3 regions of the Paraburkholderia edwinii genome follow, and region 2 is predicted to be linked to each of the others. Evidence: riboswitches for the same ligand, from Rfam matches in the RefSeq annotation. Region 2 holds a riboswitch; each other region holds the start of a gene.
What was found. Region 2 has a riboswitch for cobalamin ahead of cobW (cobalamin biosynthesis protein CobW). Riboswitches for the same ligand answer to the same signal wherever they lie in the genome.
Positions count from the first base shown of each region.

Region 1: another riboswitch for cobalamin. It lies ahead of KZJ38_RS21485 (HoxN/HupN/NixA family nickel/cobalt transporter); the one in region 2 lies ahead of cobW (cobalamin biosynthesis protein CobW).
Region 3: another riboswitch for cobalamin. It lies ahead of KZJ38_RS34510 (CbtB domain-containing protein); the one in region 2 lies ahead of cobW (cobalamin biosynthesis protein CobW).

Region 1 covers NZ_CP080095.1:4,834,477-4,837,745, forward strand. The annotation lists gene KZJ38_RS21480 (UvrD-helicase domain-containing protein) at 1-584, shown strand, start outside; gene KZJ38_RS21485 (HoxN/HupN/NixA family nickel/cobalt transporter) at 788-1,849, opposite strand; cobalamin riboswitch at 1,909-2,096, opposite strand; gene KZJ38_RS21490 (copper chaperone PCu(A)C) at 2,182-2,628, opposite strand; gene KZJ38_RS21495 (PepSY-associated TM helix domain-containing protein) at 2,663-3,269, opposite strand, start outside.
Region 2 covers NZ_CP080096.1:2,129,748-2,133,016, reverse strand. The annotation lists gene cobN (cobaltochelatase subunit CobN) at 1-576, opposite strand, end outside; gene cobW (cobalamin biosynthesis protein CobW) at 644-1,759, opposite strand; cobalamin riboswitch at 1,867-2,178, opposite strand; cobalamin riboswitch at 2,258-2,489, shown strand; gene KZJ38_RS31230 (cobalamin biosynthesis protein) at 2,782-3,264, shown strand; gene cobO (cob(I)yrinic acid a,c-diamide adenosyltransferase) at 3,261-3,269, shown strand, end outside.
Region 3 covers NZ_CP080096.1:2,946,895-2,950,163, forward strand. The annotation lists gene KZJ38_RS34500 (LysR family transcriptional regulator) at 1-624, shown strand, start outside; gene KZJ38_RS34505 (CbtA family protein) at 621-1,364, opposite strand; gene KZJ38_RS34510 (CbtB domain-containing protein) at 1,379-1,606, opposite strand; cobalamin riboswitch at 1,648-1,792, opposite strand; gene KZJ38_RS34515 (histidine phosphatase family protein) at 1,852-2,457, shown strand; gene KZJ38_RS34520 (hypothetical protein) at 2,614-3,138, shown strand.

The sequences.
Region 1 (3,269 bases), on a different replicon from region 2:
CCACTTCCGTCGAGGCTGTCGACCTAAGAGACCTAGTGAACTTCGCCCGCCAGTTCGATTTGGCAAGTCCCAACGCGCTGCGACAAATTGCCGAGTTCGCAACATCACTGATGACCGGGGTGGGTGCTGCAAACTTGCTCACGCGAGTCGAAACGATACGAGGCGGCCGAGCCCGCACGCCCGCAACGCCAGCAGAAGTCGCAGCAGTAACGTTTATGGCTGCTCCCAGCCACGCGACTTCAATTGACCTGCTCCAGTCCCTCGCGGACCAACGCGGTGCGCGCGTTTACCGACCCGAAGTGCTGCACTGCTGCATCTCAGCGCTTAGAGCCGCCGGCGGCGAAGGTGGGTTCATTGGCGCGGCAATTCAGGCTCGCGAGCGAAACCGTCATCGGGGTCGGCCGCTGGGTCGGCGCGCCGTTGGAAGCACGCTTCTTCTGAAAGGTCTGGAGGCTGACGTCGCGGTCATTCTTGAGCCCGAGCGCATGACTGCACAACACCTCTACGTGGCTCTCACGCGAGGCGCAAGGAGAGTCGTGGTTTGCTCGTCGACGCCTTTGCTAACGCCCGCCGCGGGCCGATAGCGAACGCTCAATCAGCAACTTGATCTCACCCTCTCGATGGTGACGTCCGGGCCTCCACGACTGCTCCGCGCTCCAAATCGAACGTGCACTGCCGGACACCGAGCTTCCGCTCCCGACCCTGAGCAGACCTTCGAGTCCACCCTGCAGATGACTGCTTCCAGACGTGAAGCGGTCATCTGCCAAGTCCATGTGGTGAGACTCTGTCAGCCGAGATTGACCGGCAAATCGTCGTAGCGTTTGAACCTGTAGAACAGCACAGAAATCAGCCAGCTCGCGACGAAGACGCCGATCACCGCGTAGCCGAGCAAACCGAAGTTCTCCGACGCGGCGCCAATCAGGTCCCACGAGCCCCCCTTCAGATCGAGCTTGTCTGCGATCAACGCCAGCGCTTCAATGCCACCAATCAGCACGGCGACTACCACTGAAACGAAGGTGATCGTGATGTTGTAGTAGAGCTTGCGCACCGGCTTCATGAAGGCCCAACCATACGCGCCGAGCATCAGCACGCCATCCGCCGTATCGATCAGGCACATGCCGGCGGTGAACAGTGCCGGAAAGACCAGGATGGTCGCAAGCGACATGCCGTCGGCAGCCTGCGCGGCAGAGATGCCGAACAGCGCAACTTCTGTCGCCGTATCGAAGCCCAGTCCAAACAGGAAGCCGATCGGATACATATGCCAGCTACGCGTGACCAGCCGGAACAGCGGACGAAACACGCGCGAGAGGAAGCCGCGCTTGTTGAGCAGCATGTCCAGGTCTTCTTCGACCAGCCGCTCGCCGCGCTGCACGCGCCGGAACGTTTTCACGACCGACACGAGGATCAACACGTTGACCACAGCCAGCACCAGCAGAAAGCCGGCTGAGACGGATGTGCTGATCACACCGCCGATTGCCTTCATGTCTTCAAAGCGCGATTTCAATGTGACCGCCGCAAACGCCACCGCGACCGACAGTGCAATGACGATCGTCGAGTGGCCCAACGAAAAGAAGAAACCCACTGCGACGGGTCGCTTGCCACCCTGCATCAGCTTGCGCGTGGTGTTGTCGATCGCGGCGATATGGTCGGCGTCGACTGCATGACGCAAACCGAACGTATAGGCAAGCACTGCGGTACCGATAAGGCCGGGCCGCCCATGCAGCGCCGTTAGCGCCCAGATCCAGATGCCGATGTTTCCTGCGATAAGCAGCGAAAAAATCCCGATGACCTTACCGCGCAGTGCGTGTGCGCCATCATCGAAGAGACGGGAAAGGTATTGCCGTTGCATGAATGTCCTCGCATGCCAGGGTTTGAGCCACCCGACACGGGCGGCCAGGACCGGGGGTGTCGACGTCCCGGGCAGTGGCAGGTCTCCTGGCTCACGCATCATCGTCCGGCGCCGCCTTCCCGGTTTCCCAGTGTCTTCATCGCGCCGGGCTCCGCGCTCACAGTTGCGGGCACAGCTATGGCCTTGACAATCGCCTCACCATATTCCCTATTAATGCCTTGCGGCAACCATCGTGCCGCCGATTATCGCGCGGAAAACGCCTGGACGAATAACAAATGCGTTTGTGCGCGATACCTTACGGCATGCACGCCGGGTTTCGTGCGGATGCCGTCTCAGTGACCCATCGTGGCCGGACTTTTCGTTTCACATTCGGCTTGCAGATGCTCGCCGTCGCTGAAGACGAATATGAAGGGAATCCTGTCGCCGACCTTGAGCGGCCGTTTCGGCTGCTCCAGCATCACGTGATATCCACCTGGCTTGAATGCAAGCGTGCCATCGGCAGGCACACTGACTTTATCCACCATGTCCATCTTCGACATACTGCCGTTGCTGACCGTCTGGTGCAGCATCGCGCTGCCGTACGCGTCGGTCTGCACGCGAAGCAGGTCGACCGGCTTATGGCCCATGTTCATGACGCTGAAATAACCGCCCGATGGCAGATCGCCGGGCAATAGCCGGATCCAGCAGTCGGACACCATCATCGTTGCCGGGGCGGCGGTAGCACTTCCCGCCCATGCGAACGATGCCGCAACCAGAAAGAATGCTCGTGTGGCCGTCATGTCGTTCTCCTATGCACGAAAATGCCTTATGGCGTCACGCTGCGACCGGCCGCGATTCGCGGCCGAACAACATGCGGTCCATCAGCCAGACCGCGACCAGCGTCGCTCCCATCAGCGGAAACACAAGGCCAAGCACAACGAGGCCGACCTTCCAGCCTCGCATCGGCACACCAGCACGCTCGCGCGCGGGGGCGCCGAGCGTGCCTGCCGGCCGGCGCTTCCACCACATCACGCAGCCCGTCGCGGCGAGCGTTGCCAGTCCAAGCGAAATCGCCGTACAAACGAGCTGGTTCGCAAGGCCGAAGTAGCGGCCCATATGCAGCGACGTACCGTAAGACACTGCCTTTGCCACCGCGCCGTAATCGCCGTAGCGAATGTCTTTTAGTATTGCGCCGCTGTACTGATCGATGTACAGCGTGCGCTCGAGCTTCGGGTCAGCCGGAAAATACGACACCGAGTACACCCCGCTTGCGGAAGCGGGTAACGCGACGTCGTAGCCATCGGAGAGGCCGAGCGCACCCACCTGCGAAACGATCTGGTCGAGGGTCAATGACGTGGGACCCACCTGCTGCGACTGCGGCACGCGAGTCGCACCGGCAGCCCATGGAACCTGCGGCAGCGGCAGATCGTCCATCGTCATG
Region 2 (3,269 bases):
GTCGGCCACCGTCGGCGTGTCATGCGACGGGTGGTAGAGCGCGGCTGCGGGCAGCGGCACCGGCAAGGCGGGCTCACGCCCGAAGCCGAGCGCGCGCCACGCGATGCAGCGCAAAAAAGCCTCGGCGTTCTGCGGGCCGCCTTCGCGCAGATAGCGCCATAGCTGATGGCACAGCGCCGCATCGGCAGTGCTGCGCGCAATCAGGTTCGGATCTTCCTGCAAGTCGCCGGAGAACATCGCGAGCGTCTGTTGCTTGCGCTCCGCGAGCGCGACCACCTGTTCGATGCCATACGGCCAGTACGCTTCACCGCCGAGGTGATCGACCACGACCACGCGCGCATGCTGCAACACGTCTTCGACGTAAAAATCGACCGAAGCCGGCTGCCGCAGGTACGTCACGTTGGCCAGACGCACGCTCGGGAAACCGGCCGGCAGGCGCGACACGACGCTCGCGAGCAGCGACAGCGTCGTATCGGCCGAGCTCAGTACAACGATCTCCGCGGGCCGCTGATCGATCCGGATCACGCCCTTCGTATCGTCGACGAAGCCGCCCGGCGTGGTGCGCAGCAAATGCATGTTCGTGCCGCCTTGTATTCGTGGCGCACGGGCGTGGCGGAGAGCTGCCGCGCCCGCGCTGGGCCTATCAGGCCTGTTGTGCTGCCTGCGTGCTCAGCGCCTCATCGAGCGCGCGTTGCAACACCGGTTGCTCGAGGTCTTCGCCGATCATCACGAAGCGGCTCGCCTGAGGGCTCGCCGTTGCTTCGCCCTGTAGTTCCTCAGGCCGCCAGCGTCGATCGAAATAGCTGTCGAAGCGGCGTCCGACGCCCTGAATCACGAGGCGCATCGGCGCGTTCGGCAGTGCCGCGAAGCCTTTGACGCGATACACGGTGTGCTGCTCGACCACGCGCTGCAGTGCGGCGATCATCGCTTCGCGCGACGGGGCGTGGGCGCTGACGACCACCGAATCGAATTCGTCGTGGTGATGGTCGGCGTGGTCGGGGTCGTCGGCCGAGCCGTGATGATCGTGGCGCAGATGGATCGTCTCCTCCGACGCGGACTCGAGCCCGAGCAGCGCGTGCAGATCGAGCTGGCCGTTCTGCGCGCGCACCACTTTCACCTGCGCCGGAATCTCTTCGCGGATCGTCGCTTCGACCGCTTGCGCACGCGCGTCGTCGAGCAGATCGATCTTGTTGAGGATCACGAGGTCCGCGGCGGACAGCTGGTCTTCGAACAGCTCGTGCAGCGGCGATTCGTGATCGAGGTTCGGATCCGCCTGGCGAAGCGCATCGACGGCGACCGGGTTTTCGGCGAACTGGCCGCTCGCCACAGCCGGACCGTCGACAACGGTCACCACCGCATCGACGGTAAAGCTGTTCTTGATCGACGGCCACTTGAACGCCTGCACGAGCGGCTTGGGCAACGCGAGGCCCGACGTTTCGATCAGCACGTGATCGATCTGGTCGCGGCGCTCGACGAGCTTTTCCATCACGGGAAAAAACTCTTCCTGCACGGTGCAGCAAAGGCAACCGTTCGCGAGCTCGTACAGTTGGCCTTCGATTTCGCGGCCGTCTTCGTCGCAGCCGATGCCGCAGCCTTTGAAGATTTCGCCGTCGATGCCGAGTTCGCCGAATTCATTGACGATGACGGCGGCCCGCAGTCCGCCGCTGTGCTGAAGAATATGGCGCAGCAGAGTGGTCTTGCCGCTGCCGAGAAAGCCCGTGACGATCGTCACCGGGATTTTGCGCATCTGGGTTTGCATGGCGACTTCGCGAATGTGAATCGCGGCGCGATGGCCGACACCCTGTGCCAGACAAGATGCGACATCAGGCCGCGAAATGGTGGACGGAACGCCGCAACCCCGCGGCGTCAACCCTTGGACTTCTGGCCGGTATCCGGGCTGGCGAGAGCGCCGCTTCACCTTCCCACACGAGTGAACAGTTTCTCGCGCAGTGGTTTGCCTGCCCGCGCGGCCTTGCGCGCGGACCTCGAAGCCGGCTCTGCATCGCAACCACCGCGATGCGCTCGCCTTCCGTTGCGGGGGCAGCACAGGTTGACCTGAAGCGATGATGCGGCAGCCGTATTCGGCACAACGCATCGGGCAGGATTCAGGCCTGCTGTTTCCCGTTTAACTGCGCGCGCCGGACGGCGCGCGCGAGCACCAGAAGTGCGTGCGAGTGTAGGCGCGGTAAGGGGGAAGCGTCAAGGCTGGGGGCTGCCGACGCCGCCTCGTCCACCCGGCGACGAAGGGCTCATGTGCTATCGTATGCCCGCGTCCGGTGCCGCATCTGCGCGTAGCGCTCATATGCGGTTAAACGGGAAACAGGAAGCGCCGGCAGGCGCCCGACCTGTGCTGTCCCCGCCAACGGTAAGCGGCCTGCGGATTTCATGTCCGCGCATGCGTTTCGATGCCACTGTCGGCCATCCGCCGATGGGAAGGCGATGCGCATGAGGCCGTCAGCCCGGATACCGGCCGGATGCGAGGGGGCGAACGTCACGGTCGCCAGTCGCCGGTTCCGCGGGGGACGGATACGGGCGCCCACGCACGGCGTAATCGCATACAACCGCAAGCAACTGATCGCTACCGCTTGCCGCCGCCGTGCACGCTATGTGGCATTGCATGACACGTCTTTATTCCGCGCATCTCAGCGCGGTTCTCCGTACGACGGCGCTTCGAGCCGCGGTTCGTCCTGCGCGTTTTCCCGCGGTTTTCCGCGCGCTTTGCCTCGCGCTTTTTTCTGCACTTTTCACCACGGTTTTCCTCAATTCACACGGCGGCGCGCGATGAATCGGCCAATCAAGCGGCTCGCCGTCGGCATCGGCTGCAAGCGCGGCGCGAGCGTCGAACAGATCGATGCGGCCGTGCTCAGCGCGCTCGGCCCACACTCCATCGACGACGTCCGCGCAATTGCCACCATCGACATCAAGGCTCACGAACCGGGCATTGTCGGGTTTTGCGCGCGCCATGCGCTGCCGCTGCACGTTTTTTCGCGCGAGCAGATCGCGGCGGCATCAGCGGTGTCCCATGCCGGACAAATGACTGCGCCCTCGCCTCACGTTCGCGCGCACCTCGGCGTCGACGGCGTATGCGAACCGTGCGCGCTGCTCGCCGCGGCCGCCGGCCGGCTGATCGCCCCGAAACGCGTATTCGAAGGCGGCGTGACCGTCGCGATTGCTACGGCCGATGCCACAGCCGATTCCGTTGCGCTCGCAACGTTCGACCACGAACCCACTCAACATCAACAACATCACGAGGACGCTCAATGAAAACT
Region 3 (3,269 bases), 820 kb from region 2:
CTGCCCACCTACGCACGCCGCTACGGTGCCGCCTTTCCGGACGTCACGCTGAACCTGCGGGAAATCGTCTCGAACGATCTCGCGCCGCAGGTGCTCGACGGGCAGCTCGATGCGGCGATCATGCTGTCGGGCGCCCCACCCCATGGCCTGGCCGCCCGCACCGTGCTTACCGAGCCGCTGTGCGTCGCGCTGCCGCGCCGGCATCCGCTCGCCCGCGCGAGGCGGCTCGCCATTGCGCAGCTTGCGCATGAGCCGTTCGTCATCGCGGCGAGAGAGGTTGGCGAGGGACTGCATACGACGATCGTCGAACACTGCCGCACGGGTGGGTTCGAGCCCGATGTGCGCTTCGAAGTGCGTCTGCAGCAAACCGTCCTGAGTCTCGTCGACGAAGGCGCGGGGGTCGCGCTCGTGCCGACGTCGATGCAGCGTGCTCAACTGGCGGGCGTGGTGTTCAAGTCGCTTGCGCAGGCGCCGTCGATTTCCCAGGTGCTCGTCTGGCTAGCGACGAACCGGAACCCGTGTCTCGCACGGTTTCTCGAGCTGGTCGAACAGGCTACCAATGAAAACGGCCTGCACGGGGTTGCCGTGCAGGCCGCGGAAGGCGGACACCAGCGCGCGCTTTAACCGGCCAGTCGCTGCTCCGGACGCGCCGCGCGCGACAAGCGCTGCAAGCGTTCGGCGAGCGCGCCGAACAGCAAACCGATCGCCGCCCACAACACCGCCTGCATGCCGAGCGCGGCAACACGGAACTTCCACAGTACGACTGCCGGAAACGCATCCGGCACTTCGTTGATGACCGGCAAGCCAGTCTGCACCGCCGCGATGATCACGATAAAGACGAGTCCCGCGACGATCGATCCGTTCCATGCGCCGAAGCGCACAGCCGCGCGACGCCGCACTTTCATTGAAAACACGAGGGCGGTCAGCGAAATGACGATCATCAGGAAATACAGCCCGGTGCGATAGCCGATCGTCTCCGGGTCGCCGACCGACGGCGGATTCGGCGGATACTTGAGCGCCGGTACGATTGCGATTGCAAGGAACGCGCCGAGCGCGAGCCACGCGGACAGTGCACGCACGCTCAACTTCCCGGCGCGGCCATACAGATATGCGAAGGTCAACGAGAAGAGCCCGCCTACAGCAGCGCCATACACGACGACACCGGTAAAGAGGCCGATACCCGCCTGCGTGCCGCGACTCACGAGTTCGGGCTCGGGTGCTTCGCCCTTCGCCGCGTCGGTTTTTTCTTCGAATGAAATAGCCTGGTCGACCTGCGGCTCGCCGACCACGCGCGCCAAACCGAATGTGAGCAGCCCCGCGGCGATGCCTGCGAGCATGCCGCGCACCAGCAATTTACCTACCATGGTTCGCTCCTGCGTCAGTGGCAGGGGAAGCCGAGCAGATGGCGGCCGTCGTGGACGAATTCGTGCACGTACATGCCGGGAATCAGCGAAGTCGCGCCCTGTTCGGCGCCGATGAAATAGAGCGCGAGCAACAACAGCAGGCCGCCGAAGACAACCCACGGCAACAGCTCGCGCAGCGGAATGGGCGTGGGCTGGGCGGCGGGTTCGAGTGCGTCGATCGGCTTGAAAACAGCGTCGGACATGACGGATATCTCCCTGGGGTTACGCGCCCCGATAGTTCGATTGAAGGAAATGGCACGAAGCTGGGTCTGACTCCCGGACCATCGATATGGCCGATTACAGTGGCGCGACCGCGCCGGGCTTGCACCGGCTTCCGCGCTTCGAGTAGCGCTTATTCTACGCGTTAAACTGTGCGGCCTAATGAAAGCTTTTCGCGAGCCGTGCGAATGTGCGCAGGCGTGCGGCCCGTGCACTCGAACGACATGACATGCAGACACGTCTCTGGTTGATCAGCCACGCATCGACTGCGGCGCAACGCAGCGCGACGTTCGCGGACGCGAACGAGCCGCTCGACGCGCGCGGCCTCGCCGAAGCGAACGCGTATGCGCAGCGCGCCCGCTTCGCATTCGACGGTGCACGCGAAGTACGTGCATTGACGAGTCCCGCAGCGTGCGCGCGCGACACGGCACAGGCGCTTGGCTTGAACGCGACAGTCGCCGCCGGGCTTGCCGATACGGATTACGGCGATTGGCGACGCGCGCGCGTCGCCGATATCGTCGTGCAGGCGCCGCAGGCACTGGATGCATGGCTGCGCGATCCAGCTGCGGCACCACCGCGCGGCGAATCGTTCGAAGCGGTTGTCGCACGCGTCGGCGCGTGGCTCGACGCGCTAGCGAATGACGATCTGGCTGATCTCACGGTCATCGCAATTACACATGCGGCCGTGTTGCGCGCGGCGCTCATCCATGTACTGCACGCGCCTGCCGCGGCATTCACGCAAATCGAAATCGCGCCGCTCGCAACAATCGAATTACGGTATTCGAAGCGCGGCTGGGCGTGGTGGCCTGACGCGCGAGCGAACTTGCAGCCATAGCGCGAAGCACCGCCTGGCAAGCGCACATTGCCTTAATCGAAGCCGTAGATAGGCCATTCGGCAGATTTCGCAGCGAACGGCGCACCGGTATCATCGCCCGTCACCCCATAGCCGGTCATAGGCGAGCGGCACAACGATACCGGACGATACCGAGCGATGCCGCTTTACCCGAACATTGATAACGAGATTCGCGCGCACATGAGTCGCATAGCCGAAGGCGAGCGCGTCAAGCCAATTGCCGTCGGCCGGCTGACCGACGATCAGCATCAGGCGATCTCAAGGCTACGGCTTTCCGTCGGACTGCCGGGGCTCGACGATCCTGAAATCTTGCTGCTCGGGCGTCACATCCACCAAAGCCGCGTGGTCAAGGATCAATACCAGCTCGACGACGTTCTATGCCAGATCCGTAGTTCGCTCGCGGAAACATCGGTCGTCCACGGTTCGTCGAAAATGACCGTCGTAAAGAGCACCGTTCCTCGGGCGGACGGTTACGGTTCAATGGTCAGGGATGAGGCTGTGCTTGAACTGCTGGCTCGCAAGCCGAAGGCGGAGTTGTTTTCCGTTATTCCGAAGGGAGACATTCCGCCAGCGAAACGTACGCAAAATCGTACGCAAACCCGCCCGCAAATAACGGGAGACCAGAAAAAGGAAAGGCCGCTCGAGAGCGGCCTGGAAGCTTGATGAATTTGCTCGCCCGGGTAACGAAAAGCTGGTCCGACGCCCCAGCAAATTCAACGGACAAATCGTACCTGTTATCGACGGTTCCCGCAAGCCATCCCGCGATTTGATCGCGGCTAGTCCGCCCAACCGTG